3 regions of the Bacillus sp. 2175 genome follow, and region 2 is predicted to be linked to each of the others. Evidence: predicted binding sites of a transcription regulator. Region 2 holds the regulator's gene; each other region holds the start of a gene.
What was found. The regulator Rex, encoded in region 2, represses fermentation and respiration genes when NADH is low (regulators of the CRP and FNR family bind a similar motif). The targets are predictions, from matches to a motif close to TTGTGAAATATTTCACAA.
Positions count from the first base shown of each region.

Region 1: the regulator Rex is predicted to act here: its motif matches at 4,472-4,489, upstream of ACXKY9_RS25140 (DUF1641 domain-containing protein).
Region 3: the regulator Rex is predicted to act here: its motif matches at 9,335-9,352, upstream of ACXKY9_RS23850 (L-lactate dehydrogenase).

Region 1 covers NZ_CM173819.1:4,808,615-4,819,654, forward strand. Annotated here, with positions in the region: gene ACXKY9_RS25120 (thioester domain-containing protein) at 337-1,257, opposite strand; gene ACXKY9_RS25125 (aldo/keto reductase) at 1,366-2,205, opposite strand; gene ACXKY9_RS25130 (MFS transporter) at 2,222-3,406, opposite strand; gene ACXKY9_RS25135 (winged helix-turn-helix transcriptional regulator) at 3,779-4,123, shown strand; gene ACXKY9_RS25140 (DUF1641 domain-containing protein) at 4,559-4,999, shown strand; gene ACXKY9_RS25145 (NAD(P)/FAD-dependent oxidoreductase) at 5,044-6,222, shown strand; gene tyrS (tyrosine--tRNA ligase) at 6,531-7,790, opposite strand; T-box leader at 7,847-8,062, opposite strand; gene murB (UDP-N-acetylmuramate dehydrogenase) at 8,160-9,077, opposite strand; gene ACXKY9_RS25160 (SET domain-containing protein) at 9,460-9,855, opposite strand; gene ACXKY9_RS25165 (DUF4077 domain-containing protein) at 10,064-11,040, opposite strand, start outside.
Region 2 covers NZ_CM173819.1:245,641-255,694, forward strand. Annotated here, with positions in the region: rRNA gene ACXKY9_RS01435 (23S ribosomal RNA) at 1-1,077, shown strand, start outside; rRNA gene rrf (5S ribosomal RNA) at 1,126-1,241, shown strand; tRNA gene ACXKY9_RS01445 (tRNA-Met) at 1,254-1,330, shown strand; tRNA gene ACXKY9_RS01450 (tRNA-Asp) at 1,334-1,409, shown strand; gene tsaE (tRNA (adenosine(37)-N6)-threonylcarbamoyltransferase complex ATPase subunit type 1 TsaE) at 1,584-2,057, shown strand; gene tsaB (tRNA (adenosine(37)-N6)-threonylcarbamoyltransferase complex dimerization subunit type 1 TsaB) at 2,038-2,730, shown strand; gene rimI (ribosomal protein S18-alanine N-acetyltransferase) at 2,744-3,187, shown strand; gene tsaD (tRNA (adenosine(37)-N6)-threonylcarbamoyltransferase complex transferase subunit TsaD) at 3,187-4,203, shown strand; gene ACXKY9_RS01475 (ABC-F family ATP-binding cassette domain-containing protein) at 4,689-6,614, opposite strand; gene ACXKY9_RS01480 (redox-sensing transcriptional repressor Rex) at 6,802-7,431, shown strand; gene ACXKY9_RS01485 (YdiK family protein) at 7,461-7,652, opposite strand; gene ACXKY9_RS01490 (CPBP family intramembrane glutamic endopeptidase) at 7,649-8,398, opposite strand; gene groES (co-chaperone GroES) at 8,790-9,074, shown strand; gene groL (chaperonin GroEL) at 9,113-10,054, shown strand, end outside.
Region 3 covers NZ_CM173819.1:4,586,766-4,597,805, forward strand. Annotated here, with positions in the region: gene glgP (glycogen phosphorylase) at 1-1,214, opposite strand, end outside; gene glgA (glycogen synthase GlgA) at 1,233-2,663, opposite strand; gene glgD (glucose-1-phosphate adenylyltransferase subunit GlgD) at 2,778-3,812, opposite strand; gene glgC (glucose-1-phosphate adenylyltransferase) at 3,831-4,961, opposite strand; gene glgB (1,4-alpha-glucan branching protein GlgB) at 4,909-6,846, opposite strand; partial or broken gene ACXKY9_RS23845 (dockerin type I domain-containing protein) at 7,174-8,052, shown strand; gene ACXKY9_RS23850 (L-lactate dehydrogenase) at 8,274-9,218, opposite strand; tRNA gene ACXKY9_RS23855 (tRNA-Glu) at 9,953-10,024, opposite strand; tRNA gene ACXKY9_RS23860 (tRNA-Ser) at 10,030-10,120, opposite strand; tRNA gene ACXKY9_RS23865 (tRNA-Asn) at 10,128-10,202, opposite strand; tRNA gene ACXKY9_RS23870 (tRNA-Ile) at 10,210-10,286, opposite strand; tRNA gene ACXKY9_RS23875 (tRNA-Gly) at 10,297-10,367, opposite strand; tRNA gene ACXKY9_RS23880 (tRNA-Lys) at 10,381-10,456, opposite strand; tRNA gene ACXKY9_RS23885 (tRNA-Thr) at 10,467-10,542, opposite strand; tRNA gene ACXKY9_RS23890 (tRNA-Phe) at 10,557-10,632, opposite strand; tRNA gene ACXKY9_RS23895 (tRNA-Asp) at 10,646-10,721, opposite strand; tRNA gene ACXKY9_RS23900 (tRNA-Met) at 10,725-10,801, opposite strand; tRNA gene ACXKY9_RS23905 (tRNA-Ser) at 10,829-10,921, opposite strand; tRNA gene ACXKY9_RS23910 (tRNA-Ile) at 10,939-11,015, opposite strand; tRNA gene ACXKY9_RS23915 (tRNA-Met) at 11,020-11,040, opposite strand, start outside.

The DNA.
Region 1 (11,040 bases), 700 kb from region 2:
AAGAGAATAGTAAAAGATATTTTTCAGTATTGTCATCTATACATCTAAAAATAACAATAAAAACTTACATTTTCTTCATATATGACCATCTATAGGTAGTTTTTCCAAATGAATTTTACACGCTTTACACTTTGTTTGATAGCCTCTCTAATTAGAATAATGTTACAATTTCGTGAATAAAATCTATTTATTGCAACGTTTAGATTTTGTCACATTTTATTATTTTTAAATACTTTTTAAAACGTTAAAATAGTGTTTCACTCGATTAATTATTATCTTGATATACCTTTAAAGAATTCATATAAAAAAGCATTGGCATACGCCAATGCTTTTTCATTATCTCTTTTGATTCGGTTTATGCGGTTCATTTGGAGTATATGGCTTATTTGGTTTATTTGGAGCCTCAGCCTTTTTCCAACTTACCGCTAACTCTGGACTTGTTTTTTCTTCACTACGCTCAAGTAATACTACTGCATTTTGAATAGTCGATGTACCTTTATGCGCAATCCCTTGTAATTTCGTTAAATTTCCTGATACTTTAAAGCTAAATCCACCAGCTGGTGTTTGTTTTGGAATTAAAATGCGGAACTTTTCTCCTACATTAAATTCTGTTTTTGTTTCGCCTTTTTCATTTGCAAATTTCACGCCCGCTGGTGCACCTGTTGCTTGTACTTTATACGTTCCGCTTTTTGCATTTGTTTCTACTGTATATAAACCTGTTTCAAAGAAATCATTTTTTAATACTGCTTCTTGTTCTTCTGTAGGAGTTACACTCATCGTAATTTCTTGTAACTCTTCACTAGCGCTTGCTTTTGCAACGATGTCTTTCGTTACTTTCTCTACATTTTTATTGCGGAAATCTAAATCATTAATATCGATTTGTTTTAACGCATTCCACACTGCAAGCTGCGTTGCGTAATGTGCTTCTCTCCAATCAGAAACACCTAATTCTTGTGGACTCTTTTGTGGATATCCATTCAATAGTACACGGTATACGTTAATATCCACTTTCCCCATTTCCGGTAAATCTTGACCGCTTGGAGATTTCAAATCTACATTTAAGCAAAAAGCAATTTTGCCATCTGCGGTTTTAATAAGCTCTGTTCGAATTGGTTTCTTCTTTGACTTACTATAACTCCAATTCATTTCATACTTTGTATGGTCCATAACTTCTGCAAATGCTTTTTGAAGCGGGAATAACACAAATAAAACACTTAAAAACATAGCTAAAATCTTGAACGATTGCTTTATATTCATGTTTACAGCCCCTTATCACAAACTTAATACTAAGTAGTATTTATTTAGAAACTATTTTTATGCACAAAAAAAGAGTGCTTTTACGCACTCTTCTTTCTTACTTTAATCTTAGAAATCGAAGTTATCAGGATCTGGACCAACGCGGTGATTTTGATTTAACGCATCGATTTTTTCCATATCTTCTTTCGTTAATTCGAAATTAAATATATCGGCATTTGCAATAATGCGGTGTTCTTTCGTTGATTTTGGAATAGTGATTACTCCATTTTGAAGATCCCAACGTAAAATAACTTGCGCTGTTGTTTTACCGTGTTTCTCAGCAATTTCTTGTAATTTTTCGTTATCTAATAATTGACCTTGCATAAGTGGTGACCATGCTTCCATTTGAATACCTTGTTCTTTACAGAAAGCTTGTAATTCTTTTTGTGTTAAACGAGGGTGGTATTCTACTTGGTTAATCATTGGTTTAATTTCTGCATCTTTCATTACATCTTGTAAGTGATGAATTTGGAAATTACTTACCCCAATTGCACGTACGCGTTTTTCGTTATAAAGTGTTTCTAACGCTCTCCACGTATCTTTATATTTCCCTTCTACAGGCCAATGAACAAGGTATAAATCTAAATAATCCAGCTCTAATTTTTTTAAGCTTTCTTCATATGCAGCAAGTGTCGTTTCATATCCTTGATCCGAATTCCACACTTTTGAAGTAATGAATAAATCTTCACGAGAAATGCCTGCTTCTTTTATACCCGCGCGAATTCCTTCACCTACAGCTTTTTCATTTCCGTAAATTGCAGCTGTATCAATGCTGCGGTATCCTGCTTTAATCGCCGATTTCACTGCTTCTACAAGTTCTGGTCCATCCTCTACTTTAAATACACCTAAACCGAACCAAGGCATTTCTACACCATTATTTAATACTGTTTTACTTTGTAAGTTTTTCATTTTATTTTCTCTCCTTTTATTTTACTTGATCTCTTTTTTCTAATGTCATACTCCACGCAGTTAAAACAACAGCACCTACTACCATAATTCCACCTACCCAAGCCGTATGAATTAATCCTAACGAGTTCGTTACAATACCGCCCAAGTAAGCACCAAGAGCAATTCCTGCGTTAAATGCTGCAATGTTAATCGCCGATGCTACATCAACAGCGCTAGGTACAAACCTCTCAGCTAATATAACAACATACACTTGTAGCCCTGGAACATTCATAAATGCGAATAGTCCCATGAAAATAATTGTGATGAATCCAGCGACTTTAAATGGCGCTGTAAATGTTAAAACAAATAATATAATCGCTTGAATAAAGAACATGTAAAATAACGCTCGAATCGGATTATGATTTGATAATTTTCCCCCGACCATATTCCCAATCGCAATTGCAATTCCGTATACTAACAAAATAATTGTAACGGTACTTGCTTTAAATCCTGTTACTTCTTGTAATAACGGAGATAAATACGTAAATGTTACGAACGTTCCCCCGTATCCTAATGCAGTAATAATAAATACAAGTAACAGTCTTCCATTCGTAATCAGCTTAAATTGATCGCGAAATGATACAGACGTACTTTTTTTTAAATTAGAAGGAATTAGCATACTATTGGCGATTAAAGCAACGATTCCAATGGCCACAATAACAATAAACGAGGCCCTCCAGCCAAATTGTTGACCGATAAATGTTCCAATTGGTACACCTGTAATAGTCGCAACAGTTAAACCAGTAAACATAAATGCTATTGCACTTGCACGTTTATTCTCAGGTACAAGCGCAGCCGCAATTGTAGATCCAATTGACATAAAAATACCATGCGCAAATGCAGATACAACCCTCGCAATAAGTAACACAGTAAAACTTGTTGCTACCGCCGCAATTCCATTACCAATAATGAAAATAATCATAATCCACATTAATAACGTCTTTCGCGACATACTAGCTGTTAATGACGTTAATACTGGAGCACCAAACGCTACTCCTAATGCATATAAAGAAACAGTTAACCCCGCTGTTGTAACAGAAACATGTAAATCCTCTGAGATAGATGGTAATAAGCCGACACTAATAAATTCAGTTGTACCAATTCCAAACGCACTAATTGCTAGTGCTAATAAAGCAAACATACTTCTCCGATTCGTCTGCATAACCGAAGAAGATACTGTATATGAATTCAATTGAACTCCTCCTTAATGCGAGAAATCCAATCATAATAGTATGATAAAAAGGCCTTTTTATCTTCTACAAAAATAACTTTACTGTTGATATACGCTATTATGAATGGCTTTACTCTTTTTTTGAAGAACGCACTTAAAAGTACGATAGGTACCTAAAAGTAACATAGGCACTTTTTAGTACCGTACTACTCATTTCCCTCTTACGTATGCTATTATGGAACATATTCAACATGATAAAAAGTACGTACTTTAAAGTGCTATAGGCACTTTTTAGTAACATTTAATTATTTAGCTTCTTTTGTTGGAGAACTTAAATCTACATTCATCAAAGGAGATTTTTATATGAAGAAATATAATATTCCCGTTGAAGCGACTTTAGAGGTTATCGGTGGAAAATGGAAGGTTGTTATCCTTTGTCATCTAACGAAAGGCACAAAAAGAACGAGTGAACTAAAACGTTTAATGCCTGGGATTACACAAAAAATGTTAACTCAGCAATTACGTGAATTAGAAGACGATGGGGTTATTCAAAGAAAGGTATACAATCAAGTACCACCAAAAGTAGAATATTCACTTACAGAATACGGTTGGTCTTTAGAGTCCATTCTTGATTCTCTTTGTACTTGGGGCGAATGCCATCTTGAAAAAAGCGGTAACACATCGATGCTAATTGTAGAAGGTGAATAATAGGAAAAAGGAAAAAACGAACATGAATTTGTTCATTTTTTCCTTTTTTTCTTTATATGTATATACATTTCTAACTGGAACAAAATATTTTATACGCTTTCATACCTTGTCAGCACTACGTTATACACTCAATATCAAATAATTAGGAATCATTTTTATGTTAACATAGGTGTATATAGTATATAATATAGGATATATATTATATACACTTTCCGGTAACGGAGCTTTTCCATTATGCGGACAAGCCATGTATCGGACAGTTCATAAATAATAAGTAAGACGTTATGGTTTTAGATTTATGTTTGCAGCTTACTTGCTGTCATAAATTTAAAGGCATTTTATTGTGTTTTGTGAAACTTTGTATAAAGTTTCGTAAACGTTTACTATCTTACTTATAAAAAATAAGAGTATTGCTATCGTAAAGGAGAATTGGAGATGCCAGAAACTATGACTCAAACAAAGCCAGAACAAGAAACTGTACAAATTTCTGCTAGCCAAGGACAACTTGATGTACTTGATCAGTTGTTAAAACCTGAGGTACAAGAATCATTAACAACACTAGTAGAACAGCTTCCAAAATTAACTGAGCTTGTTAACATTTTAACTAAGTCTTATGACTTCGCTCAAACTGTTGCTACTGATGAAGTATTAAAAAGCGACACTGTTGGTGCAATTACAGAGCTTGTAGAACCTGTAAAAGATACAGTGAAAAGCATGGCTGCAACTGCAATCGAAGCGAAAGATCGTGCTGAAGAAAGCAACGAAGTTATCGGCCTATTCGGCCTGTTAAAATTACTAAAAGATCCACAAGCACAAAAAATGTTCCGCTTTGTGAACGCATATCTTCAAATTAGTGCAGAACGTAACAATAAATAATTTAACTTATAACAACAATTAGTAAAGACGGGGGATATCATACTATGTCAAAACAAATTGTCATCTTAGGCGCTGGTTATGGCGGTCTTCTTGCCGCTTTAAACGTACGTAAATATTACAGCAAATCAGAAGCACAAGTTACAGTGATTAACCAATACCCAACACACCAAATCATCACTGAACTACACCGCCTTGCAGCTGGTAACGTGTCTGAGCAAGCAGTTGCAATGCCACTTACAAAGCTTTTCAAAGGGAAAGACATCGATCTTAAAATCGCAACAGTTGAGTCATTCTCAGTTGATAGCAAAGAAATCAAACTAGCTGGTGGCACTACTTTATCTTACGATGCACTTGTAGTTGCTTTAGGAAGTAAAACTGCTTACTTCGGTATTCCAGGACTAGAAGAAAACAGCATGGTATTAAAATCGGCTGCTGATGCAAACAAAATCTACAAACACGTTGAAGACCGTATTCGTGAATACGCGAAAACGAAAAACGAAGCTGATGCTACAATCGTAATCGGTGGTGGCGGATTAACTGGCGTTGAGCTAGTTGGTGAGCTTGCTGACATTATGCCTAAACTTGCAAAAAGCCACGGCGTAAATCCAAAAGAAGTGAAACTTCTTCTTGTTGAAGCAGGTCCAAAAATCCTTCCAGTATTACCAGACCACTTAATCGAACGTGCAACTACTAGCCTAGAAGCACGCGGTGTTACATTCTTAACTGGTCTTCCTGTAACAAACGTTGCTGGCAATGAAATCGACTTAAAAGACGGTCAAAAACTTGTTGCTAACACATTCGTTTGGACAGGCGGCGTACAAGGTAACCCATTAATCGGTGAATCAGGTCTTGAAGTTAACCGTGGACGTGCAACAGTTGATGCATACCTACAATCTACTTCTCACAAAGACGTATTCGTTGCTGGAGACAGCGCTGTTGTCTTCGCTCCAGACGGACGTCCATACCCACCAACTGCACAAATCGCTTGGCAAATGGGTGAGTTAATTGGATACAACTTATACGCAGCACTAGAAGGCAAAGCATTGGAAGAGTTCGCACCTGTAAACTCTGGAACACTTGCTAGTCTAGGACGTAAAGATGCGGTTGCTACAATTGGAGCAAGTAATACTCCACTTAAAGGCTTACCAGCATCATTAATGAAAGAAGCAAGTAACGTTCGTTACTTATCACACATTAAAGGTCTATTCAGCTTAGCTTACTAATCTGAATATAAGCCCGAATCATGCCCTGCATGGTTCGGGCTATTTTTTATCCGTAATTTTCTCTAACTTATTTATTCGTCAAAAAAATTATATACCCTTTAAATTTATCTAAATATACTGACTTTTTATAATGAAAGCTGTCCCGTTCGGAACAGTTCTTATTGTCGCTTTTTGTCGGTAAATCGATATATTGGGAAAATCGCTGATATATTCGGATTTGCGCTGATATATTTCGAAAATCGCCGATATAATTTGAGTTACGGTCGATATATTCGAAAAATCGCCGATATATTTTCCAGCCTTACTTATTATCCTAATTTCACAAGACTGTAGTTCTTCTTCCCTTTACGAATAATAATAAATCTTCCATCAAATGAATTTTCTACAGTAACATCTGTACCCACATCTGTTACTTTCTCACCATTCATAGAAATCGCACCATTATTAATGTCCTCGCGTGCTTGTCGTCTAGATGGTTCAATCCCTAAATCGACTAGCCACTCTACGATGTTTTTCGTCTCTTTTGAAGACTGGAATGTTGGCATTTCTTTAAAGCCTTGTTCAATTTCATCAGCTGTTAACGATTTAATATCTCCGCTAAATAACGCTGCTGTAATTTTCTCAGCTTGCAGGAACGCCTCTTCTCCATGAACAAATTTCGTCATTTCTTCCGCTAACACTTTTTGCGCTTCACGTTTATGAGGCTCTGTTTCTACCTTCGTTGCTAATTCATCAATACGCTCTTTCGTTAAGAACGTAAAGTATTTCAAGTATTTAATTACGTCACGGTCATCTGTATTTACCCAGAACTGGTAAAATTCAAACGGTGTCGTTTTTTCAGGATCAAGCCAAACCGCACCACCCGCTGATTTACCAAACTTCGTACCGTCCGATTTTAATAATAACGGAATCGTTAATCCGAATACTTTCGCCTCATGACCTTCTAACTTACGAATTAAATCTAAACCACTCGTAATATTTCCCCATTGGTCACTGCCACCAATTTGAAGTTGAACATCCTCTTTCGTGTATAAATGGTGGAAGTCCATCGCTTGCAAAATTTGGTACGTGAATTCTGTGAAAGAAATACCTGTATCTAAACGGCTTGCTACAATATCCTTCGCTAACATGCTATTGATGCTAAAGTTTTTCCCGTAATCACGTAAAAACTCAATAATATTTATTTCATGTGTCCAATCATAGTTATTTACCATCTTCACTTCGCTATTTCCACCAAAATCAAATAGCTTTTTCATTTGTGCTGTTAACGCATCTACATTATGCTGAACCACTTCTAACGTTTGAAGCTGACGCTCTGATTGTCGTCCACTCGGATCACCAATTGTTCCTGTTGCCCCGCCAATTAAAATAACAGGATGATGGCCAGCTAATTGGAATCTCTTCATCATCATAAACGGAATCAAATGTCCGATATGCATACTATCACCAGTTGGATCAACTCCGCAGTATAGTGAAATCTTTTTCTCTTCTACTAGCTTACGTAAGCCTTCTTCGTCAGTCTGCTGATTAACGGCGCCGCGCCATTCTAATTCATCAATAATATTCATCTTTTGTCATCCCCTTTATTTTTTAAAAACAAAAAAGCCCCTATGTCTACGATAGACATAGGGACGATTATTCACCGTGTTACCACCCAGTTTGCATAAATAGCATAGCTACTCATACCACTCTTAGCAATAATATCGATTGCTAGTCCGCTTAGCATTACCTAAGATACTCCAGAGTGTAATTCGCAAGTTTGTTTGTGCTAGGTTCCAGCAACCCCTAGCTCTCTCGTTAACAGTGACAAACTGCTACTGGGCTCTTTCAACGTATGTTACTTGTTAAATTATTAGCCATTATATTGAATTGAAAACAAATTGTCAACAATACCCAAATGTTATTTTAAAATAATTCATATCTTCATACGTATTTCGTTATTCTTTATCCTCTCCAATAATCCTTACTTCTCGCTCCAACTTCACGCCAAATTTCTCTTCAACTGTCTTTTGTACGAAGTGAATTAAATCGATGTAATCTTGTGCTGTTCCGTTATCAACATTCACCATAAATCCAGCGTGTTTTAAAGAAACTTCTACTCCACCAATTCGCTTACCTTGTAGTCCTGAGTCTTGAATTAACTTACCAGCAAAGTTATTTGGTGGGCGCTTAAATACGCTACCACATGAAGGATATTCTAGAGGCTGTTTTGACTCACGTTTAAACGTTAAATCATCCATTTTGGCTTTAATTTCTTCATGTACACCTTCTTCAAGTTCAAATCTCGCTTCAAGAATAATGTAATGGTTGTTCGCAAATACACTCTTACGATATCCAAATTCAAATGCTTCTTTCGTCAAAGTACGTAGCTCTCCATCACCTGTCATTACGACAGCTTCTGTTAATACAAACGAAATTTCACCGCCGTATGCACCAGCATTCATATATAATGCTCCGCCAACTGAACCTGGAATACCACAAGCAAACTCAAGACCCGTTAAGTTATGGTCTAAGGCAATACGTGATACGTCAATAATTGCTGCACCACACTGTGCTACAATCGTCGTTCCTGTTACAGTAACACCTGTAATATGAATTAAACTTACTGTAATCCCGCGAATTCCACCATCTTTAATAATGACATTCGATCCATTTCCTAAAAACGTAACTGGAATATTATATTCGTTCGCATATTTAATAACTTCTTGAATTTCATCATAATTTGTAGGCGCAACAAAAACATCTGCTTTTCCGCCAACTTTAATATGCGTATGATTCTTTAACATTTCATCTTGTTTAACATGTCCTTCAGGCAATACCGTACTTAAATATTTATAAACCTCTTGCATATTCATTTTACGATTCCTCTATTTCTATATTCATTTTATCCCGTTATACGGGCCCATAATATCCCCACGTACATGAAAAAACCTAAAGTGGTGGATACAGTGTACCCAAAATCAATTCGAGACACCTATAAACCTCTTAATTTATAAGAGGTGCCACTCATATTAAAATATATATTGCATAATAAAGCAACCCAAATGGACTACTAAACTTGACATGTCATCAGAAAGACAACAATTTGTAAAATATATGACTTTTTCAAAACACTATCCCTCAGTATCTTACTATACCACACAAAAAGAAAGTGGTATTTTTTTGTACTTTTTACTTTATTTACATCAATAAAAAAGAGCACATCCCACAGAATGTGCTCTTTCTATACTCTTTATATTACTTTTCGTTCTCTTCTTTTTCTTTATCAAACCATAACAGCTCATCGTTATCAACTTCACCATTATAATTGATTAAAATTTCTTCTCCTGCTTTTATATCTTTATAAGCATAGAAGTTAAATGTATGATTCTCAAAAACGATGTCATACGTTGCATTCGGTGTATATGAATGATTAAATAACATACCATATCCTAAAAGGATTGCCGTATGATTGATTCCATACTCAAATGCGTAATCAGCAAGTAACGTTTTCTCAATATGTTCATGCTGTTCATTCGGATAAGAGATAACTGGTGCTGCGTGTATCAACTCACCCTTTTTAATATCACGAGTTGCAAATACACCTCTATTAAATTCTCCATCACTAAGTTCAGAAGTCTTAACTTCGATCATATGCGTCACCTATATAATTCTTTCTTTGAAGTATTTTATTCCGCTATTTGCGGATAGCTTGATTGGTGAGGGCTAATAATCAGTATGTACTAGTCTCACTTTATCTCCTTAAGCTTGGCAGAAAACGCGCAGAAAAGCAATTAAATTCCTATCAAGTATTCGTTTCAATGAAAAAAGAGCACATCACTCGTGCTCTTTCTAAGCAATATTACTTTTCTAAAATATCTTCTAACAACTTCACTTGCTCGCTAACAGTTTGTAACGTCTTCACTGACGTATCATTTCGATGTTTTTCTTCTTCCACACTCGCTAGCACTTCTTCTGTAGCTGTAGAAGTTTGCTGAATTACGTTAGAAGCATGCGTAACATCCTTTACAATATTCGTCGTTTTAACTTGGAAACTTTCTTGATGAACAACAACCTCTCGCATTACTTTATTAATCGCATCAATAAACTTCCCTAAATCAGTTACATTTGTTAAAACACTTGCTAACATCTCGTTACATTCTTCTTGTACTCTTTCTGACTTCTCTACTTGCACTTCTACCTTACTTGCTTGATTACTAAACTCCTTCAAAATCCCTTGAATTCTTCCCGCAGAACGATTTGATTCTTCAGCAAGCTTTAACACTTCACTCGCTACAATAGCAAAACCTTTTCCATGCTCGCCTGCCCTCGCAGCTTCAATATTTGCATTTAAAGCTAGCAAACTCGTCTGACTTGAAATATTCGTTATTACATCTACAATTTCATTAATTTGTTTCGATTGCATCATTAAATCTCTAAATATAATTCCAGACTGTGAAACAACATCATTTAAACTTCTCATGTTAGTTTCAAAATTTCTTAGAGTATGTACACTACCTTTTGAAATTTCTAAGCTTTCATCCACATGAGCCGATGCAGTTCTTACTTGAGAGATGATTTGCTCAATATTTCCCTCCATATCATTCAATACTTCTACCGAACGATACATCATCTCTGATTGTGATTGCGTACCAACTGCCACCTCTTCAAAGGCAAAATTAATTTCACTCATCGATTCCATCGACGTGTTCATATTTTGTCTTAAATGATTGAAATTACTATCTAGTTTCACAACTGTTTCTTCAATAAGTCTTTGCGTCTCTTCTAACTCCTGAGCTTTTCTCATTACTTCTTGCTTCTCATCACTTAAACGAAGGA
Region 2 (10,054 bases):
GGGGTGACACCTGCCCGGTGCTGGAAGGTTAAGGAGAGGGGTTAGCGTAAGCGAAGCTCTGAACTGAAGCCCCAGTAAACGGCGGCCGTAACTATAACGGTCCTAAGGTAGCGAAATTCCTTGTCGGGTAAGTTCCGACCCGCACGAAAGGTGTAACGATTTGGGCACTGTCTCAACCAGAGACTCGGTGAAATTATAGTACCTGTGAAGATGCAGGTTACCCGCGACAGGACGGAAAGACCCCGTGGAGCTTTACTGTAGCCTGATATTGAATTTTGGTACAGTTTGTACAGGATAGGCGGGAGCCATTGAAACCGGAGCGCTAGCTTCGGTGGAGGCGCTGGTGGGATACCGCCCTGACTGTATTGAAATTCTAACCTACGGGTCTTATCGACCCGGGAGACAGTGTCAGGTGGGCAGTTTGACTGGGGCGGTCGCCTCCTAAAGTGTAACGGAGGCGCCCAAAGGTTCCCTCAGAATGGTTGGAAATCATTCGTAGAGTGCAAAGGCATAAGGGAGCTTGACTGCGAGACCTACAAGTCGAGCAGGGACGAAAGTCGGGCTTAGTGATCCGGTGGTTCCGCATGGAAGGGCCATCGCTCAACGGATAAAAGCTACCCCGGGGATAACAGGCTTATCTCCCCCAAGAGTCCACATCGACGGGGAGGTTTGGCACCTCGATGTCGGCTCATCGCATCCTGGGGCTGTAGTCGGTCCCAAGGGTTGGGCTGTTCGCCCATTAAAGCGGTACGCGAGCTGGGTTCAGAACGTCGTGAGACAGTTCGGTCCCTATCCGTCGTGGGCGTAGGAAATTTGAGAGGAGCTGTCCTTAGTACGAGAGGACCGGGATGGACGCACCGCTGGTGTACCAGTTGTTCTGCCAAGGGCATAGCTGGGTAGCTATGTGCGGAAGGGATAAGTGCTGAAAGCATCTAAGCATGAAGCCCCCCTCAAGATGAGATTTCCCATAGCGTAAGCTAGTAAGATCCCTGAAAGATGATCAGGTTGATAGGTTCGAGGTGGAAGCATGGTGACATGTGGAGCTGACGAATACTAATAGATCGAGGACTTAACCATATAATATGTAGCAATGTTATCTAGTTTTGAAGGAATATGCCTTCATAGTTTGGTGATGATGGCAGAGAGGTCACACCCGTTCCCATACCGAACACGGAAGTTAAGCTCTCTAGCGCCGATGGTAGTTGGGACCTTGTCCCTGTGAGAGTAGGACGTCGCCAAGCTATTTATATTGTCGCGGGGTGGAGCAGCACGGTAGCTCGTCGGGCTCATAACCCGAAGGTCGCAGGTTCAAATCCTGTCCCCGCAACCAAATGGTCCCGTGGTGTAGTGGTTAACATGCCTGCCTGTCACGCAGGAGATCGCCGGTTCGACCCCGGTCGGGACCGCCATTTCATATAAAGAAAAGAACGAAACAAGTTGTTTCGTATTTTTTTATTTGTTTTAACAAAAAACTAATAAAGACAGTCAAACTATCCTTAGGACAACTCCTAAGGACTTTTTTATATATTCAAAACCTGTATAATAAAGAGCAGAGAACATTGTGAGTAAAGTAGGTGAAGTCTGTGAGTAAATATGAAGTAACAACAAAATCTTCTGAGGAAACACAAAGGTTATCAGAAAAACTAGGTAAGCTCGTAGAGGCACAAGACGTAATTATTTTAGAAGGAGATCTTGGAGCTGGTAAGACGACTTTTACAAAGGGACTAGCAAAAGGTCTTGGAGTGAAAAGAGTTGTAAATAGTCCTACCTTTAATATCATTAAAGAATATAAAGGAAGATTACCGCTATATCATATGGACGTGTATCGCTTAGCAGAAAGTGAAGAGGACTTAGGCTTTGATGAATATTTCTACGGTAAAGGAATTACGGTAGTAGAATGGGCTCATTTAATAGAGGCATATTTACCAAATGAAAAGTTACAAATTAGTTTATTCCATGCTGGAGATGACACAAGAAAAATTATACTCGAGCCAATTGGAGATCGCTATATTAGATTATGTGAGGAGCTATTACAAGATGAAAGTACTAGCAATTGATACTTCAAATTACGTAATGGGTGTATCCCTTATTGAGGAAGGAAACGTAATTGGGGAAATCATTACAAATTTAACAAAAAACCATTCTGTACGTCTTATGCCAGCTGTAGAGAAACTGTTAAAAGAGTGTGGCGTAAAACCGAAGGAATTAACTAAAATCGTTGTAGCTGCTGGACCTGGATCCTATACAGGTGTTCGCATAGGCGTGACAGCGGCGAAAACATTAGCTTGGTCACTTCAAATACCAATTGTAGGTGTATCAAGTTTAGAGGTAGTAGCTGCAAACGGTGCTAACTTTAGCGGGTTAATTTGTCCTTTATTTGATGGAAGACGTGGGCAAATTTATACTGGGTTATATACATATGAAGGAGAGCAGTTAACTTCAATAGAAGAAGACCGAATTATTCTTATTGTGGACTGGTTGCAAATGTTAAAAGATAAAGGACAGCCTGTTTTATTTATCGGTAACGATGTTAAATTGCATAAAGAAACAATTATAGAACATTTAGGTGATCAAGCTGTATTCGCTCCATTTACTAAAAATAACCCAAGACCAAGTGAGCTAGCATTCTTAGGATTACAAAAAGAAGAACAAGATGTGCATACGTTTGTTCCAAGCTATCTTCGTTTAGCTGAAGCTGAAACAAAGTGGTTAGAAAGTCAAAACAAGTAGGAGCTTGCAGAAGATGGATATGATATTTAGAAAGATGGAGCTTGATGATATTGCTCAAATTGTAGCTATTGAAGAAGCGTCTTTTTCAACTCCTTGGACTGCAGATGCCTTTCACCGTGAATTAACGATGAATGAACATGCACATTATATTGTGTTAGAAAAAGATGGTCGTGTAGTCGGGTATTGTGGATTGTGGATAATTATTGATGAATCACATATAACAAATATAGCTATTTTGCCAGAATACCGAGGTCAAAAGTTAGGAGATGCCCTATTGAAAGCAGTTATTTCTGAAGCGAAAGAACTAGGGGTAAAAACAATGACACTTGAAGTACGTGTATCAAATGAAGTAGCAAAGCAGTTATACAGAAAATACGGATTTCAAAATGGTGGGATTCGTAAACGATACTATGCAGACAATCAGGAAGATGGTCTCGTAATGTGGGTGAATATATAATGGAAAAAAATACGATTATACTTGGTATTGAAACAAGTTGTGATGAAACAGCAGTAGCAGTTGTTAAAAATGGAACGGAAATTATTGCGAATGTCGTTGCATCACAAATTGAAAGTCATAAACGTTTTGGCGGCGTTGTACCAGAGATTGCATCCCGTCATCATGTAGAAGAAATTACAGTTGTGTTAGAAGAAGCTTTAAAGGAAGCAAACATCACATTTGATGATATTGATGCAATTGCTGTAACAGAAGGTCCTGGTTTAGTAGGAGCACTTCTAATTGGAGTAAATGCAGCGAAGGCAGTAGCGTTTGCACATGATATTCCGTTAGTCGGTGTTCATCATATTGCTGGTCATATTTATGCGAACCGTTTAGTAAAAGAAGTTCAATTCCCGTTATTATCACTTGTTGTATCTGGTGGGCATACGGAACTTGTTTATATGAAAGAACATGGTTCATTCGAAGTAATTGGTGAAACACGAGACGATGCAGCTGGAGAAGCATATGATAAAGTAGCTCGTACGTTATCTATGCCATATCCAGGTGGTCCTCATATTGATCGCCTTGCACATGAAGGAGAACCGACAATTGATTTGCCTCGTGCATGGCTAGAACCGGATTCATATGATTTTAGCTTTAGTGGATTGAAATCAGCAGTTATCAACACTGTGCATAACGCAAAACAACGCGGTATAGAAATTGCGCCAGAAGATTTAGCGGCAAGTTTCCAAGAAAGTGTAATAGATGTACTTGTAACGAAAGCAGCTCGTGCAGCAGAAGCTTATAATGTAAAGCAATTACTTCTTGCTGGTGGAGTAGCTGCTAATAAAGGACTTCGTGCGCGATTAGAAGAGGAATTTGCACAAAAAGAAAACATTGAATTAATTATTCCGCCGCTATCTTTATGCACAGATAATGCAGCGATGATTGCAGCGGCAGGGACAATTGCTTATGAACAAGGTAAGCGTGCAACATTAGCCTTAAATGCAAATCCAGGATTAGATATTGAAGCATAGTTATACACATAATTAACCACAGGTTGTGGATAAAACCCATATTGTCTGTTGATAATGTGGGTTTTATTGTGTATATAAAATGTTGATAACTTTTTTATTAATTGTGGATAATGTGGAAAAGTTATTTTAAGGTTTATTTTATAAAGGTGGATATGTGTATAAACTTGTGGATAAATAGGATGATGTCAGACCTTTGTGTTTGTTCTTTTTCGGGAAATAAAAAGTAAGAAGATATCCCCGAAAAACATTTTGAAACATCCCCCTATTATAGAAGATGCTAATATTGTCAATCTTTGTCGTTAAATCGATATTTCGTGTCGAACTGTTAATATATATAGGGTTACAATAGATATATTTGAAAAATCGTTGGTATATTCTAAGTTACGATTGATATACTCAAAAAATTGTTTCTGTATTAAAAGAAAAAAAGATGTCGCATAGTCAAAAATCCTGACTTATGAGACATCTTTCTTATTTAAATATGCTTATACATGCAGCTCTTCCCATTCTGCCATACAAGTTTCAAGTTGTTCTTGTAGCGTTTGCTTTTTAGTTGTAATTTCACTAGCTTTTTCATAATCTGCATATATTTCTGGTAAGCAAAGTTGATCTTCTAACGTAGCAATTTCTTCTTCTAATTCTAATATACTTTGTTCTAGCTCTTCAATTTTTCTAGTGCGTTGACGCTCTAGTTTTTTACGCTCTTTTTCTTCTAAATAATTTAATTTCTCTTGTGCAACCACCTTTTGAACAGGAATGTCACTTTCTTGCTGTTCAAGTTCTGCACGTTCAATCATTTCATTTTTCTTTTCAACGTAGTAATCGTAATCCCCTAAATATTCCTGTGCACCTTCTGTTGATAACTCAACCACAGTCGTTGTTACACGGTTAATAAAGTAGCGGTCATGTGAGACGAATAGAAGAGTCCCTGGATAATCAATTAAAGCATTCTCCAAAATTTCTTTACTGTTTAAATCAAGGTGGTTCGTAGGTTCATCTAGAATTAATAAATTTGATTTTTGCATCATAAGTTTTGCAAGAGCTAATCGAGCTTTTTGTCCACCACTAAGGGAAGATACTGGTTTCAGTACATCATCTCCTGTGAATAAAAAATTCCCGAGTATAGTACGGATTTCTTTTTCAGGTTGCAGTGGATATTCATCCCATAGTTCATTTAAAACCCGTTTAGAAGATGTTAAGTTTGCTTGTTCTTGATCATAATAACCAACAGATACATTTGATCCGAAAGAAACATCACCATTTAATAGTGGTAACTTATTCACAATAGACTTTAACAATGTGGATTTCCCAATTCCGTTTGGACCAACTAAAGCAACACTATCTCCGCGAGTTAAGCGCATAGTTACATGTTCAATTATAGGGTTCTCATCATAGCCGATGGTTGCATCATTTACTTGTAAAACATCATTTCCACTTTGCTTTTCAATATCGAAGTGGAATGATGCTGACTTAGAATCCCCTAATGGTCTCGTTAATAATTCCATTCTGTCTAGTTGTTTACGACGACTTTGAGCACGTTTCGTTGTAGAAGCGCGAGCTATATTCTTTTGAACGAAGTCCTCAAGTTTTGCGATTTCATCTTGTTGTTTTTCGTAACGTTTCATTTCTTGCTCATATAATGCTGATTTTAAGTCTAAATATTTACTGTAGTTACCAACAAATCGTCTGCTTTCTTTATTCGAAATTTCATATACTTGTGTAACGAGTTTGTCTAAGAAATAACGGTCATGTGAAACGATTAATATTGCGCCAGGATAACCTTGTAAATATTGCTCAAGCCACGTTAATGTTTCGATGTCTAAATGGTTTGTAGGCTCATCCAAAATAAGTAAGTCTGGTTTTGTTAATAATAATTTCCCGAGAGCTAATCTTGTTTTTTGCCCGCCGCTTAAAGTAGAGATCGTCGTCTGGTGCGTTTCAACTGGGAAGCCAAGGCCGCTTAAAATGGAGCGAATATCCGCTTCATATTGATATCCACCTTGATCTTTATAATTGAGTTGCAATTGGTCATAATCAGCTAACAATCTTTCATATGTAGCTTCGTTTGAAAAGTTTTCTTCTTTTCCCATTTCTTGCTCAAGCCTTCGAAGTTTTGTCTCCATTTGCTGTAAGTGGGTAAAGACGGTTAGCATTTCATCCCAAATTGTTAAAGACGTTTCTAGTCCAGTATTTTGAGCTAAATATCCGATTGAGACATCTTTCGGTTTTATAATTTCGCCACCATCATGAGATAATTCACCAGCGATAATTTTTAATAATGTAGATTTGCCTGCTCCATTCCTTCCAACTAATGCGATACGATCTTTTGTTTGTACTTCCAATTTTATGTTTGCAAGAATCGTTTCTGCACCGTATAATTTCGAAAGCGCGTTTACTTGTAATAAAATCAATGTTTTCACCTCAAATAATTTCTTAACTTTGCCATGTTTATATTTCTCAATCATACTAAAAATAGTGTATAGTTTAAAATAAAGAGAGAATACTTCTTCTCTTTATTATACAAGGAATTTAATGAGTGCTAAACTTCTGTATTTGATTAAAGTATATGAATAAAGATAGGAAGAGAGGAGAGGTCATATGGATCAGCAAAAGATTCCACAAGCCACTGCTAAAAGATTGCCTCTATACTATCGATTTATCCAAAACTTATCTCTTTCTGGTAAGCAGCGTGTTTCATCGGCCGAATTGAGTGAGGCAGTAAAAGTAGATTCCGCAACAATACGAAGAGATTTTTCGTATTTTGGAGCGTTAGGGAAAAAGGGATATGGATATAACGTAAATTATCTATTATCATTTTTCCGCGAAACACTTGATCAAGATGATATAACACGTGTAGCACTTATTGGAGTAGGTAATTTAGGGACCGCTTTCTTACATTATAATTTCACGAAAAACAATAATACAAAAATTGAAATGGCATTTGATGTTAGTGAAGAGAAAGTTGGAACAGAAATCGGGGGCATTCCTGTATATCATTTAGATGAATTAGAAGAGAGATTATCAAATGATATACAAGTGGCAATATTAACAGTACCGGCTACAGTAGCACAAGCTGTAGCAGATAGATTAGCTGAAACGAGCGTGCATGGTATTTTGAATTTCACACCAGCGCGATTAAACGTATCAGAGAATATTAGAATTCATCATATTGACTTAGCTGTAGAGTTACAAACATTAGTTTACTTTTTGAAAAACTATCCACAATAAAACGCAGAGGAAGCGACCTCTGCGTTTTATTATTGTTTCTTCTTTGTGAATTTAATTAATATAAGGCGAAGTGCCAAATTAAAATCAATTGTTGCCATAACTGCAAATAGTATTGTCCACATATTCCAGATTGTATCTGTCACGTTCGTAATGGCGAAGCGTGTAAAGATACATCCAAGAAGGAAGTATAGTGCAGCCATGAACAATGGTGAGTTTCTCATACAAAAAATCCTCCGATAAAGCCTTGCATTTTTTCAGCTTCTTTAATCATTTCTTGAATTTGTTCATTGCTCATAAAAATTTGCCCAATAGCGACCAATGTATTCATCGCAACATGAGCTGCAATCGGAACGATAATCCGTTTCGTCTTCACATATAAGAAGGCGAATACGAGCCCCATAGCAGTGTATACCAATAAATGAGTAAAATCAAAATGAATTGCTGCGAATACAAGCGAACTAATGATAGCTGCGATAAAGAAGTTAAACTTCTTATAAAGTGCACCAAATAAAATTTTTCTAAATACGATTTCTTCTAAGATAGGTCCAATTATAGATACAACAATAAGGAACCAAGGGGTCGTTCTTGCAATCTCCATTAGTTTCATTGTATTTTCTGAACCTTGTTTAATTCCTAGCAGCTGCATCTCGATCATACCGGCAACTATTTGTGAAAAGAAAGCTAAGAAGAACCCGATGAAAATCCATCCAATAGTAGCTGGAGCAGAAGAGCGCTTTGGATCTAAATGCCTGTCACGAATATCTGTTCTAAGTAACCAAAGTACGATACATAATGCAACAAAGAAGCTAATAATTGCCCAGTGTCCCGTTATGATTTGTCCTTTTTCCTCAATGGTAAATCCTCTATTATCATAGAGTCCTGTTTTTAGGAGAAGTGGCAATCCAACAACGCCAGATAACTGCATTAAAATGTATGTAACGATAATCCACCAGTATTGTTTCTTCAAATGGTTTAACCATCCTTTCTAACTATAGTGTATGAGATAAGTTAGGATAACATGTAAATATGCTACCTACGATATAAACCTCACTTGAATTATGTTTTTTTCGTAAATCCTTATTTGAAATTATAATAGAAGACAGGAGAAAGTTGTGTGTGTAGCGAAAACAACTTAGGGTGTCCTTTCATATTGTAACATACGAGCAGTGGAAACAACGATTCATATAGTAAAGGCAGTATTCTATATAGAAAGTTTATATAGTGATTTGCGAAAAAATTATGATTTTTTTACTTGCAAAAGAAATTGAGATTATTTATTATTATAAGTGTGTTAGCACTCGGATGACTTGAGTGCTAATAAAAGAAATTTACATAACAAAATGAGGAGGTTATTGTTCATGCTAAAGCCATTAGGTGATCGCGTTGTAATTGAGCTTGTTCAAGCAGAAGAAAAAACAGCAAGTGGTATCGTATTACCAGATACTGCAAAAGAAAAACCACAAGAGGGTAAAGTTGTTGCAGTAGGTACTGGTCGAGTGCTTGAGAATGGTGAGCGTGTTGCTTTAGAGGTAGCAGCAGGTGATCTTATCATCTTCTCAAAATATGCAGGTACTGAAGTGAAATATGAAGGTACAGACTACTTGATTTTACGTGAAAGTGACATTTTAGCAGTTATCGGTTAATTATATAAATCTTAAAAAATCCAAGGGGGTCAATTATTATGGCAAAAGATATTAAATTTAGTGAAGAAGCACGTCGTTCGATGCTTCGCGGTGTCGACACTCTTGCAAATGCAGTAAAAGTAACGCTTGGACCAAAAGGTCGTAACGTTGTTCTTGAGAAAAAATTCGGTTCACCACTTATTACAAATGACGGTGTAACAATCGCAAAAGAAATCGAATTAGAAGATGCATTCGAAAACATGGGTGCGAAACTAGTAGCAGAAGTTGCTAGCAAAACAAATGACGTAGCTGGTGACGGAACAACAACTGCAACTGTATTAGCGCAAGCTATGATTCGTGAAGGTCTTAAAAACGTAACAGCTGGTGCGAACCCAATGGGTCTTCGTAAAGGTATCGAAAAAGCTGTTACTGCTGCAATTGAAGAATTAAAAACGATTTCTAAACCAATCGAAGGTAAATCTTCTATCGCACAAGTAGCTGCTATTTCTGCTGCTGACGAAGAAGTAGGTCAATTAATCGCTGAAGCAATGGAGCGCGTTGGTAACGACGGCGTTATTACTTTAGAAGAATCTAAAGGCTTCACAACAGAATTAGACGTAGTAGAAGGTATGCAATTTGATCGTGGATATGCATCTCCTTACATGATTACTGATTCTGACAAAATGGAAGCAGTTCTTGATAACCCATACATCTTAATCACTGACAAAAAGATTTCTAACATTCAAGAAATCTTACCAGTATTAGAGCAAGTGGTACAACAAGGTAAACCACTTCTTATCATTGCTGAAGATGTAGAAGGCGAAGCGTTAGCTACATTAGTAGTGAACAAACTTCGTGGTACATTCAATGTAGTAGCTGTTAAAGCTCCTGGATTTGGTGACCGTCGTAAAGCAATGCTAGAAGATATCGCGATCTTAACAGGTGGCGAAGTAATCACTGAAGAATTAGGTCGTGACTTAAAATCTGCTACAGTTGAATCT
Region 3 (11,040 bases), 920 kb from region 2:
AGGTCATGTGCAATAATCGCCATTGCTTCAATACGATCCCACTCATACGGATACTGTTCCCACAGTTCATGACAGAAACGTTCATTAATCTCTTCAATAATCATATAAATTCTCGGTAATAACGGTTTAAAAATGTGAATTGGCCACTTTTCGAGCGCTTCTGATAACGTCGTATGATTCGTATAAGAAATCGTCTGCGTCGTTATGTGCCAAGCTTCTTCCCATGCTAACTTTTCTTCGTCTAGTAAAATACGCATCAGTTCCGGAATTGCTAAAACCGGATGTGTATCGTTAATGTGGATCGCAATTTTTTCATGTAGTTGACGAAGGTCACCATATCTTTCTCTATGCATTCGAACGATATTTTGCAAACTTGCTGATACGAGGAAATACTGTTGTTTTAAACGAAGTATTTTTCCCTCATCATGCGTATCATCTGGATATAAAAACTCCGATACAGCCTCTGTTTCACGCTTATATTTCAAAATATCTTTGCAGTTTTGCGGGAAAGGAACTGGTTCAGCATTCCAAAGTCTAAGTGTATTTACAGTACTCGTCTCATAGCCAACTACCGGCACATCATATGGCACGGCCATAATGACTTCTGCATTTGTATGCCTAAACTCTAAACGCCCGTCAATTTCTAGCGGTTCAACATTGCCGAAATAACTTACTTCTACAGCTTGATCATGCCTTCTTACTTCCCATACGTTTTCATGAAGAAGCCACTGTTCTGGAAATTCGACTTGATAACCATCAACAATTTTCTGATCAAACAAACCATGTTTATAACGAATTCCACAGCCGTGTCCTGGCAAGTTTAAAGATGCAAGTGAATCGAGAAAACAGGCTGCTAAGCGTCCAAGCCCACCATTACCAAGGCCTGCATCTGCTTCCACTTCTTCTAACTCTTGTAACGAAATCCCTAGTTCAGATAACCCTTGCTCGCATACATCTCTAATACCTAAATTCAAGATGTTACTTCCAAGCAAACGTCCAAGCAAAAACTCAATAGACAAGTAATACATTTGCTTTTGCTCTCCGGATCGATAACTCTCATTCGTTGCAATCCATTGACTATTCATATACTCACGTACCATATGGCCGAGTGTATTATATTGATCACGAGTTGTAGAATCTTTAAAACTTTTACCATACATCGTCTCTAACTTTTCTAGAAAAGTTGATTTAAAACTTTCAACATGAGTAAACATTTTTTCACCACCTACATGTTATTCCATGAGACTTTTATACAATTCCTTATAAGCAAGAGCCGATTGCTCCCAGCTATAATCTTCAGTCATCGCTTGTTTTACAAGCTGCTCCCATACCGGTTTATCGTGATAGAATTCAATTGCACGATGAATCGTATGCAGCATGTCATGTGCATTAAAATTCGTGAAACTAAAACCATTTCCTTCTCCAGTTTCTTCATCATAAGAATGTACCGTATCGTTTAATCCACCTGTTTCTCTTACAATTGGAATCGTACCGTATGCTAATGCGATAAGTTGTCCAAGTCCACACGGTTCAAACAGCGATGGCATTAAGAATAAATCACTTCCTGCATACACTTGATGAGCTAATTCTTCATTAAATCCGATATAAACTTTTACCTTCTCCGGATACTCATATGCCATCCATTCAAAGAATTGCTCATATTCCGAATCACCTGATCCTAAAATAATACATTGTACATCTTCTTCCATTATTTCGCGGAATACAGTACGTACTAAATCAAGACCTTTTTGCTTCGTTAATCTCGTTACCATTGAAATAATTGGTGTATCCTCTTTTTCTGGCAAACCAAAATAACGCTGCAAGGCGCGTTTATTTTCACTCTTTTCATATAATGACTCTGCATCATACTGAGCCTTAATATACGAATCCGTTTCTGGATTATATACGCTCGTATCAATACCATTTACAATGCCGCTAAGCTTATCATTATATTTTCGCAGTAATCCATCTAACTTCTCACCGAAAAATTCATATTGAATTTCTTCTTTATATGTCGGGCTCACCGCTGTAATTTGATCCGAAGCGATAATACCGCCCTTCATAAAGTTCACATTCCCATAAAACTCTAACTGCTCACTGTGGAAATATTCATCACCAAGTTCTAACAAGTCGTACATTACTTCAGGAGGAAATACACCTTGGAACTGTAAGTTATGAATTGTATATACCGTTTTAATACGCTCATATAACGGGTTATCTTGATACTTTTCACGAAGTAAGAAATTAACCATAGCCGTATGCCAATCGTGGCTATGAAGAACATCCACTTCAAAATCAAGGTGCGGAATACACTCTAACACCGCTTTTGAGAAATAAGAAAAACGCTCTCCGTCATCATAATGACCATACAGAGAATCTCTCTTAAAATAATATTCATTATCTATTAAGTAATACGTAATTCCGTCTTGCTCACCTTTTAAAATTCCACAATATTGATTTCTCCACCCAAGCGGGACGTTAATTACTTTATGTAACGTACATCCATCTCTTAACTTTTGCGGAATGAGGCTATAATTCGGAAGTATAATACGAACGTCCACTCCTAATTTTTTCAGCTCTTTTGGGAGCGCACCCGCTACATCAGCTAATCCTCCCGATTTCACAAACGGTACACATTCTGATACTGCAAATAAAATATTCACTTGTTGTCCCACTGCGCGAAAAGTTTTTATTACTCCTCTTGCAGCTTCCTCCCTTCGAGTTTTCATTTGAATTAAAACTTTAATCAGTGGAGGAAAAAGCCCCCACTGATTCTTTTAAGAATAACTATTAATCGTACTGTTTTGTACGCTTCCTTTTTCTACAACATACGGCCCATCGGCGTTTCCTTTTAATACGACACCGTCACCAATTTTCACATCTTTATCAATAATAACACCATCTATTATACAGTTATCTCCAATTTGGCTCTTTTGCATAATAATACTGTTACGAATAATTGAACCTTTTCCAATTTTAACTGAACGAGAAACAACACTGTTTTCGACTTCCCCTTCAATAATACTACCGTTTGCAATCATTGTATTTTTCACGACTGCACCCTTTAAATAACGAGTTGGTGGCTCATCTTTTACTTTCGTAAAGATCGGTGCTTCTTTCTTAAATAATTGCTTCCAAATAGCAGGTTGCAAAATTTCTAAGCTATGTTTATAGTAACTTTCAATCGAGTCAATAATTGCTACATATCCAGTATGTTCATATGTAGCAATGTGTAATGATTTCCCGCGCTTTTCTCTCACTACATCAAATAAACTGTATTGTTCCAGATCTTTATATGACTCAAATAAGTCTAACAATAATTGTTTCTTTAACACATATGTTTGAAGTGAAACCCCTTCATGGCAAACTTCCGTAATATCAGCTGCCGTATGTATATGTCGCTCTAACACCGCTTGAAAATTTAATGCTGTTACGAGATGGCTATTCGTAATAACAACGTACTCTTCTCTGCTTCTTAGAAAATAATCAATATGTCTTCTAAAGTGTGCAAAAGACCCAAATTCATCTTGGTCACATTGGCAGTTTGGCGGGAATAAAAATAGTCCGTCTCGTTTTCTATCTAAATCCCACTGTTTTCCTGAACCAACATGGTCCATTAACGAACGATTTTTATGGCTTGTAAAAACTGCCACACTATGAATACTAGAATTCACCATATTTGAAAGCATGAAATCAATGAGTCGATAACGGCCCCCAAACGGTAACGCCGCTAGTGAACGATGCCCTGTTACTTTCTTTAAGGAAGGAAAACTTCCCGTTGCATTAATAATTCCTAACATTTTTTCTCCCATTCATTTCATCCCCCTTTTCTATTTCCCTTCAGCAATTAATACTACATCGTCAACATTCTTTTCTGGACGAATGATTGTTCCATCCTCGATAACCATTTCTGATCCAACAATCGCTCTTTCAATCACAACATTTTTACCAATCTTAGCCCCTGGCATAACGACAGAATCAATCACCATACTTCCTTCTTCCACCGTCACTCCTTGGAATAACACAGAATGCTTCACGTCCCCTTCAATGACGCACCCTTCGTTAATAAGCGATTCTTCTACTTTCGCCTTTTCAGCAATATATTGAGGCGGTTCGTTTGGATTGACAGAGTAAATACGCCAATTACGATCGTTTAAATTCAGTGATGTTTCATCGCGAAGCAAATCCATATTCGCTTCCCATAAGCTCTTCACCGTTCCAACATCTTTCCAATATCCTTCAAACGGATACGCCATTAGCTTCTTCCCTTCATCCAATAAAAGGGGAAGTACGTCTTTTCCAAAATCGTTACTAGATTCAGGGTTTCTTGCATCCATCTCTAAATACTCTTTCAAAATTGACCAATTAAAAATATAGATTCCCATTGATGCAAGATTACTTCTTGGAAATTGTGGTTTCTCTTCAAACTCAACAATCTCCATTTCTTCATTTGTATTCATAATGCCAAAGCGACTCGCTTCATCCCAAGGTACTTCAATAACAGAAATGGATACGTCCGATTCTTTCTGAATATGGTAATCTAGCATCTTACTGTAATCCATTTTATAAATATGGTCGCCTGATAAAATGAGAACATACTCCGGTTCATACTGACTTAAATAGTTTAAGTTTTGATAAATGGCACTTGCCGTACCTGTATACCACTTAACCCCTGAAGACTCCGCATAAGGAGGTAAGACTGTGACCCCACCGTTTACTCGGTCTAAATCCCACGCATTTCCGATTCCGATATAATTATGAAGTTCGAGTGGTTGATATTGCGTTAAAATCCCAACCGTTTCAATACCAGAATTCGCACAGTTACTTAGCGTAAAATCAATAATGCGATATTTACCACCAAATGGAACAGCTGGCTTGGCTAAATTCTTTGTTAATGCACTTAAACGACTACCTTTTCCCCCTGCTAGTAACATTGCTACGCACTTTTGTTTTTGAGCCATCTTGTTTTTTGCTCCCCTTTCTCGTCTTCACTGGTCGTAATATGGATACGCCAAATGGTGGAATTGTAATCTCTACATGTGCTGCTTGATTATGGTACGGTTCTAGAATCGTCTTAAGACGTTTCTTATTCACTTGTCCCGAACCGCCATATTGCTGTGCATCACTGTTTAAAATCTCGTTATAATACTCGAAATCTGGTACACCTACTTTATAGTTTTCATATGTAGCTTTCGTAAAATTACATACGATAACTAACGCATCTTCTTGTTTATCCCCTTGGCGGATAAACGAGAAAATACTTTGCTCGTTATTATTAGCATCAATCCACTGAAAACCTTCAGGCGAATGATCAAGCTGCCAAAGTGGTTTTGAGCGCTTATACAATGCTATGAGCTCTTTAAAGTAATCATGCATATAACGATGCATTTCAAAATCATGTAAATTCCAATCTAAATCTTCAAGGTCTTTCCACTCATCAAACTGCCCGAATTCTCCTCCCATGAAAAGTAATTTCTTTCCTGGGTGAGTAAAGAAATATCCATATAATAAACGAAGCTGAGCAAACTTATCCCAGTAATCACCTGGCATTTTATTTAATAACGACTTTTTCCCATGAACGACTTCATCATGAGAAAGGGGTAATATGAAGTTTTCAGAGTAAGCATATAGTAAAGAGAACGTCATTTTCTCATGAATATATTTTCTGTACTCTGGCGCACACTCCATATATTTCAGCACGTCATTCATCCAGCCCATATTCCATTTGTAATTGAATCCAAGCCCACCTTCATACGTTGGTGCTGTTACAAGTGGCCAAGCTGTTGAATCCTCTGCCGTCATAAGAAAATCTTCATCCTCTGCAAACACTGCTTCATTTAACTCCCTTAAAAATGACACAGCGTACTCATTACTTTGCTCTTGTCCTTCTTTATTCCAGTACAACATGTTCGCAACTGCATCTACTCTGAAACCATCAATATGGAAATATCTCATCCAAAATAACGCATTTGAAATTAAGAAATTACGTACCTCTCTCTTTCCTAAATCAAAATTGACAGTTCCCCATACTAGATTTTCTTGTACATCTTTATCTTTATATTCATAGGTCGGTGTGCCATCAAACAAATATAAACCGTGAGCATCTTTACAAAAATGCCCCGGTACCCAATCTAAAATGACACCGATTCCATATTTATGACATTCGTCGACAAAATACATTAAATCATGCGGTGTACCAAATCTACTCGTCGCTGCATAATATCCCGTTCCTTGATATCCCCAAGAACGATCATATGGATGCTCAACAAGCGGCATAATTTCAATATGTGTAAATTGATGTTCCACCACATACGGAATGAGTTCTTCTGCCATTTCCCTGTAAGAATATAGTGTTCCATCTTCTTTCTTTTTCCAAGAACCAAAATGTAATTCATAAACTGTCATCGCTTCTTTATAAATCGGTTTTTTCTTTTTCTTACGATTCCAGTTTTTATCATTCCATTCATATCCTTTTATATCAAAAACTACAGATGCCGTATTCGGTCTTACTTCTGCATATATAGCATACGGATCTGCCTTTAAAATGACGTCACCAGCCAACGTTTCAATCGCATATTTATATATTTCTCCTTCTTCAATATGCGGTATAAATAAGGACCAAATCCCTTCTTCTGTCACTTGTAGCATCTTATGTTGCTCATAATCCCACTCATTAAAATCTCCAACAACACTCATTGCTTTCGCATGAGGAGCCCAGACTGTAAATCGTACCCCTTGAATCTCATCTTCCGTCACAACATGTGCGCCAAAGATGTTATAACTTTCATAGTACTTTTCTGTATGAAACTCATCTCGTTTCACTTCTTCACAATTTATTACACTCAATATGTTCACCTCACTTAGATGACAGAATTTTTTATACTTTAACTATTTCTGCGAAAAACTGCAATATCCTTGTTAATTTATAAAAAACATTCGTTTTTTTCTTAAAAATGTTAGTTTTTCTTCACATTTCCGTGTAAAATATCGAATTTTGACGAATATTCATTGAAAACGCTTTATTATTCTTCTATATTTTTACCAATTATTTTTTCTCAACCTTTATTTTATTATGTTTATCCTATTTTTCATGCTATTTTCCACTCAAAATCAAAACAAAATAATCTGTCATAAAAAAATGTTTCTCAATATTTTTTGTCACAATGTTATTGAAATGCGAAATTTAATCCTGCTTTTGAAAAGCTACTTTCCGAAAAAGGAGTAACTGCAAAAGTAAATGAACCGAAATTAGAGGCAGGTTCTGTTACAGTTGGCGGCGCTATCGATGACAAAAACTTTGCTGGATTAGATGGTGATTTCCCGTTCATTGATGTAACTTTCAAAGTAGAAAATGATGAATTTTATGAAGCAAACGCTCAATTAGAGTCACCAATTTTTGTTTACTGGAAACAAGGTGAATCAGAACCAAATAGAATGCGTGTACTTCAAGATCAAACATTCTCAGTTATGTCCTTAAACTCACTAGTAGAAGGAAATATTAAACCTGGTGCGTTCTTAAATGAACGCGAATATTTAGATGAAAAGTTCGATTATACAAAGCTTGGCGTAAAAGTATATGCGACTGATTCTTACCGTCATAAGTTTGAAGGCTCACTAGATAAATACGGATACTTCAAACTAAATGGACTTCCAGTTAATAAACGCGACTATAACTTATATGTAGAGGTGACAGGACATTTAACAAACCGCCTAACAACGAAACTTGGTACTGAAAAAGACGGTAAGCTGCTTGGCCAATATTATTATGCAAGACCTGACGAAAACCTTGCCGGCGATGTAAATGCTGATAAAGTAATCGATATTAAAGATGCTGAAATTATCGCTAGCAACTATGGTAAAAAAGGACTAACTGTAAAAGACGGAGACCTTAATAAAGATGGTATTGTCGACGAAAAAGATATTCGCTTCGTTGAAAGGAACTTCTTGAAAAAAGGTCCAGATGCATCTAAATCACAAACACCTGTAGAAAAATCCAAAAGCGGTACACTGGCAGATATTTTAAAGAAATTAGGATTAACACCTAAAAAATAATAAAATGAAACTTTAATCAGTGGGTTTTTACTGCCCGGCAAATAGCGGAATAATAAAGAGCACTCTACGTAAAATAGAGTGCTCTTTTCTATAAACGACCCTTATCCAGCAAAAGGGGTATATTGGGGATATACAAGGGAAACCGGAAAAGGAATTTATATTAAATTATATAAGTTCAGAGGTAAGAAGCAGTTTCCCACCTCTGAATTATTTAGCAATTATTATAGTACTGGTGCCATTGTTTCTTTTAATACTTTTACAGAATGAGCGAACTTCACTTTTTCCTCTTCATTTAGCTCAAGTTCTACGATTTCACGTACACCTTCGCGGTTAATTACAGCTGGAACACCTACGTAAGCATCTTTCTCGCCGTATTGACCTTCAAGGTATGCAGATACAGTTAATACGCTGTTCTCGTTGTTTAAGATTGCTTTAGTTACACGAAGTAGTGACATACCGATTCCGTAGTAAGTTGCACCTTTACGCTCGATGATATGGTAAGCTGCATCACGTACGTTTTCGAAGATTTTGTCTAAGTCTTCTTGTTTGTACTGTTCGTTGTTAGCTAAGATTGTTTCTAATTTTTGTACACCGATAGTAGCGTGGCTCCATACTGGAAGTTCAGTGTCACCGTGTTCACCAACGATGTAAGCATGAACGTTACGTGGATCTACATCTAAGTAGTCACCTAACATGTAACGGAAACGAGCAGAGTCTAAAGTAGTACCAGAACCGATTACGCGCTCTTTCGGTAAACCAGATTCTTTCCAAGTTACGTAAGTTAAAATATCAACTGGATTAGTTGCGATTAAGAAGATTCCATCGAATCCGCTATCCATAATGACGCGAACGATTTGTTTAAAGATCTTTGTATTTTTCTCAACTAAGTCTAAACGAGTTTCACCTGGCTTTTGTGGTAACCCAGCAGTGATAACAACTAAATCTGCATCTTTACAATCTGCATAGCTACCGCTCCAAACTTTTGTTGGTGATGGAGAGAATGGTACCGCATGGCTTAAGTCCATTGCTTCCCCTTCTGCTTTTGCTTCATTAACATCTACTAATACGAATTCTTCAGCTACACCTTGGTTAATCATTGAGTAAGCGTAACTACAACCTACAGCTCCTGTTCCTACTAATACTACACGATTGATACCTTTTTTCATGGTAATTTCCCCTCTCTATTGTTCACATATATTTTTTTATGATTGTTTAAGTAATTAATTAAAATACTAATTTAATGTTGTTTAACTTCTTTACATTCATATTGTAGCACGTATTATTGTGAATTACTTCACAAATTATGACCTATTTGTGAACTTTTTCACATAGAGTGTAAAGTTATTGGAATAGGTGTGGAATCCATTTCAATGGAGGCGTTTTCTTTAGATTGTGAAAGGGTTTTTCTTGTGGTTTTCATCGGTAAGTGAAATTATATCGGCGATTTTTAGAATATATCGACCGTAACTCCAAATATATCAGCGATTATTAAAATTTATCGATCGTAACTCAAATTATATCAGCGATTTTTGCAATATATCGATTTACCGACAAAACTCGACAATACTGACAACATAAAAAAGCTGTCTTCAGTAGATCACACCTGTTGAGAGAAAGCAGCTTCTTCTATATATTATTTATTTTCATCCGTTTCTCCAAGTGTAGGAGGCTACAGCCATACAGCTGGGGTAAAAGTTCAACTTGAGGTATCATTTTAGATAGATAATTCCTTCATATCCATACAGGTCCAAATAAATAACATGATTGTATTTACCGCTCTATATACCCAACTGCAACAGCCCATACTTCATATTTCTTCTATGCATAAAAAAGCAGACTATCCAAAGTTCACTTTTATACAACAAAAAAGAGATAGCAGATTATGCTATCTCTTTTAGTATGACCCGTACGGGATTCGAACCCGTGTTACCGCCGTGAAAGGGCGGTGTCTTAACCACTTGACCAACGGGCCAGTTCTGGCAGAGAAGAAGGGATTCGAACCCTCGCACCGCGTTCGCGATCTACTCCCTTAGCAGGGGAGCCCCTTGAGCCACTTGGGTACTTCTCTATAAATATGGCTCCGCAGGTAGGACTCGAACCTACGACCGATCGGTTAACAGCCGATAGCTCTACCACTGAGCTACTGCGGAACAATTATGGTGGGCCTAAATGGACTCGAACCATCGACCTCACGCTTATCAGGCGTGCGCTCTAACCAGCTGAGCTATAGGCCCATAATTAAAAAGCGGGTGAAGAGAATCGAACTCTCGACCAGAGCTTGGAAGGCTCTTGTTTTACCACTAAACTACACCCGCATTAAATTGTAAATGGTGAGCCATGAAGGACTCGAACCTTCGACCCTCTGATTAAAAGTCAGATGCTCTACCAACTGAGCTAATGGCTCATTTTGAAAGTGGTGCCGACTAGAGGACTTGAACCCCCAACCTACTGATTACAAGTCAGTTGCTCTACCAATTGAGCTAAGTCGGCTCGTGATTTCAAAATGGTGGCTCGGGACGGAATCGAACCGCCGACACGAGGATTTTCAGTCCTCTGCTCTACCGACTGAGCTACCGAGCCTTTATGTAAAAAATGGCGGTCCCGACCGGGGTCGAACCGGCGATCTCCTGCGTGACAGGCAGGCATGTTAACCACTACACCACGGGACCATTTGGTTGCGGGGACAGGATTTGAACCTGCGACCTTCGGGTTATGAGCCCGACGAGCTACCGTGCTGCTCCACCCCGCGATGATAAAATATTCACTTTAGAAAAAATGGAGGAGGTAGAGGGATTCGAACCCCCGCGCGACTCTCGCCGCCTGTCGGTTTTCAAGACCGATCCCTTCAGCCGAACTTGGGTATACCTCCGAGATATATACGTCTAATGGTGGACCTTGTAGGACTCGAACCTACGACCGGACGGTTATGAGCCGTCTGCTCTAACCAGCTGAGCTAAAGGTCCTTTATGGTAGCGGCGGAGGGGATCG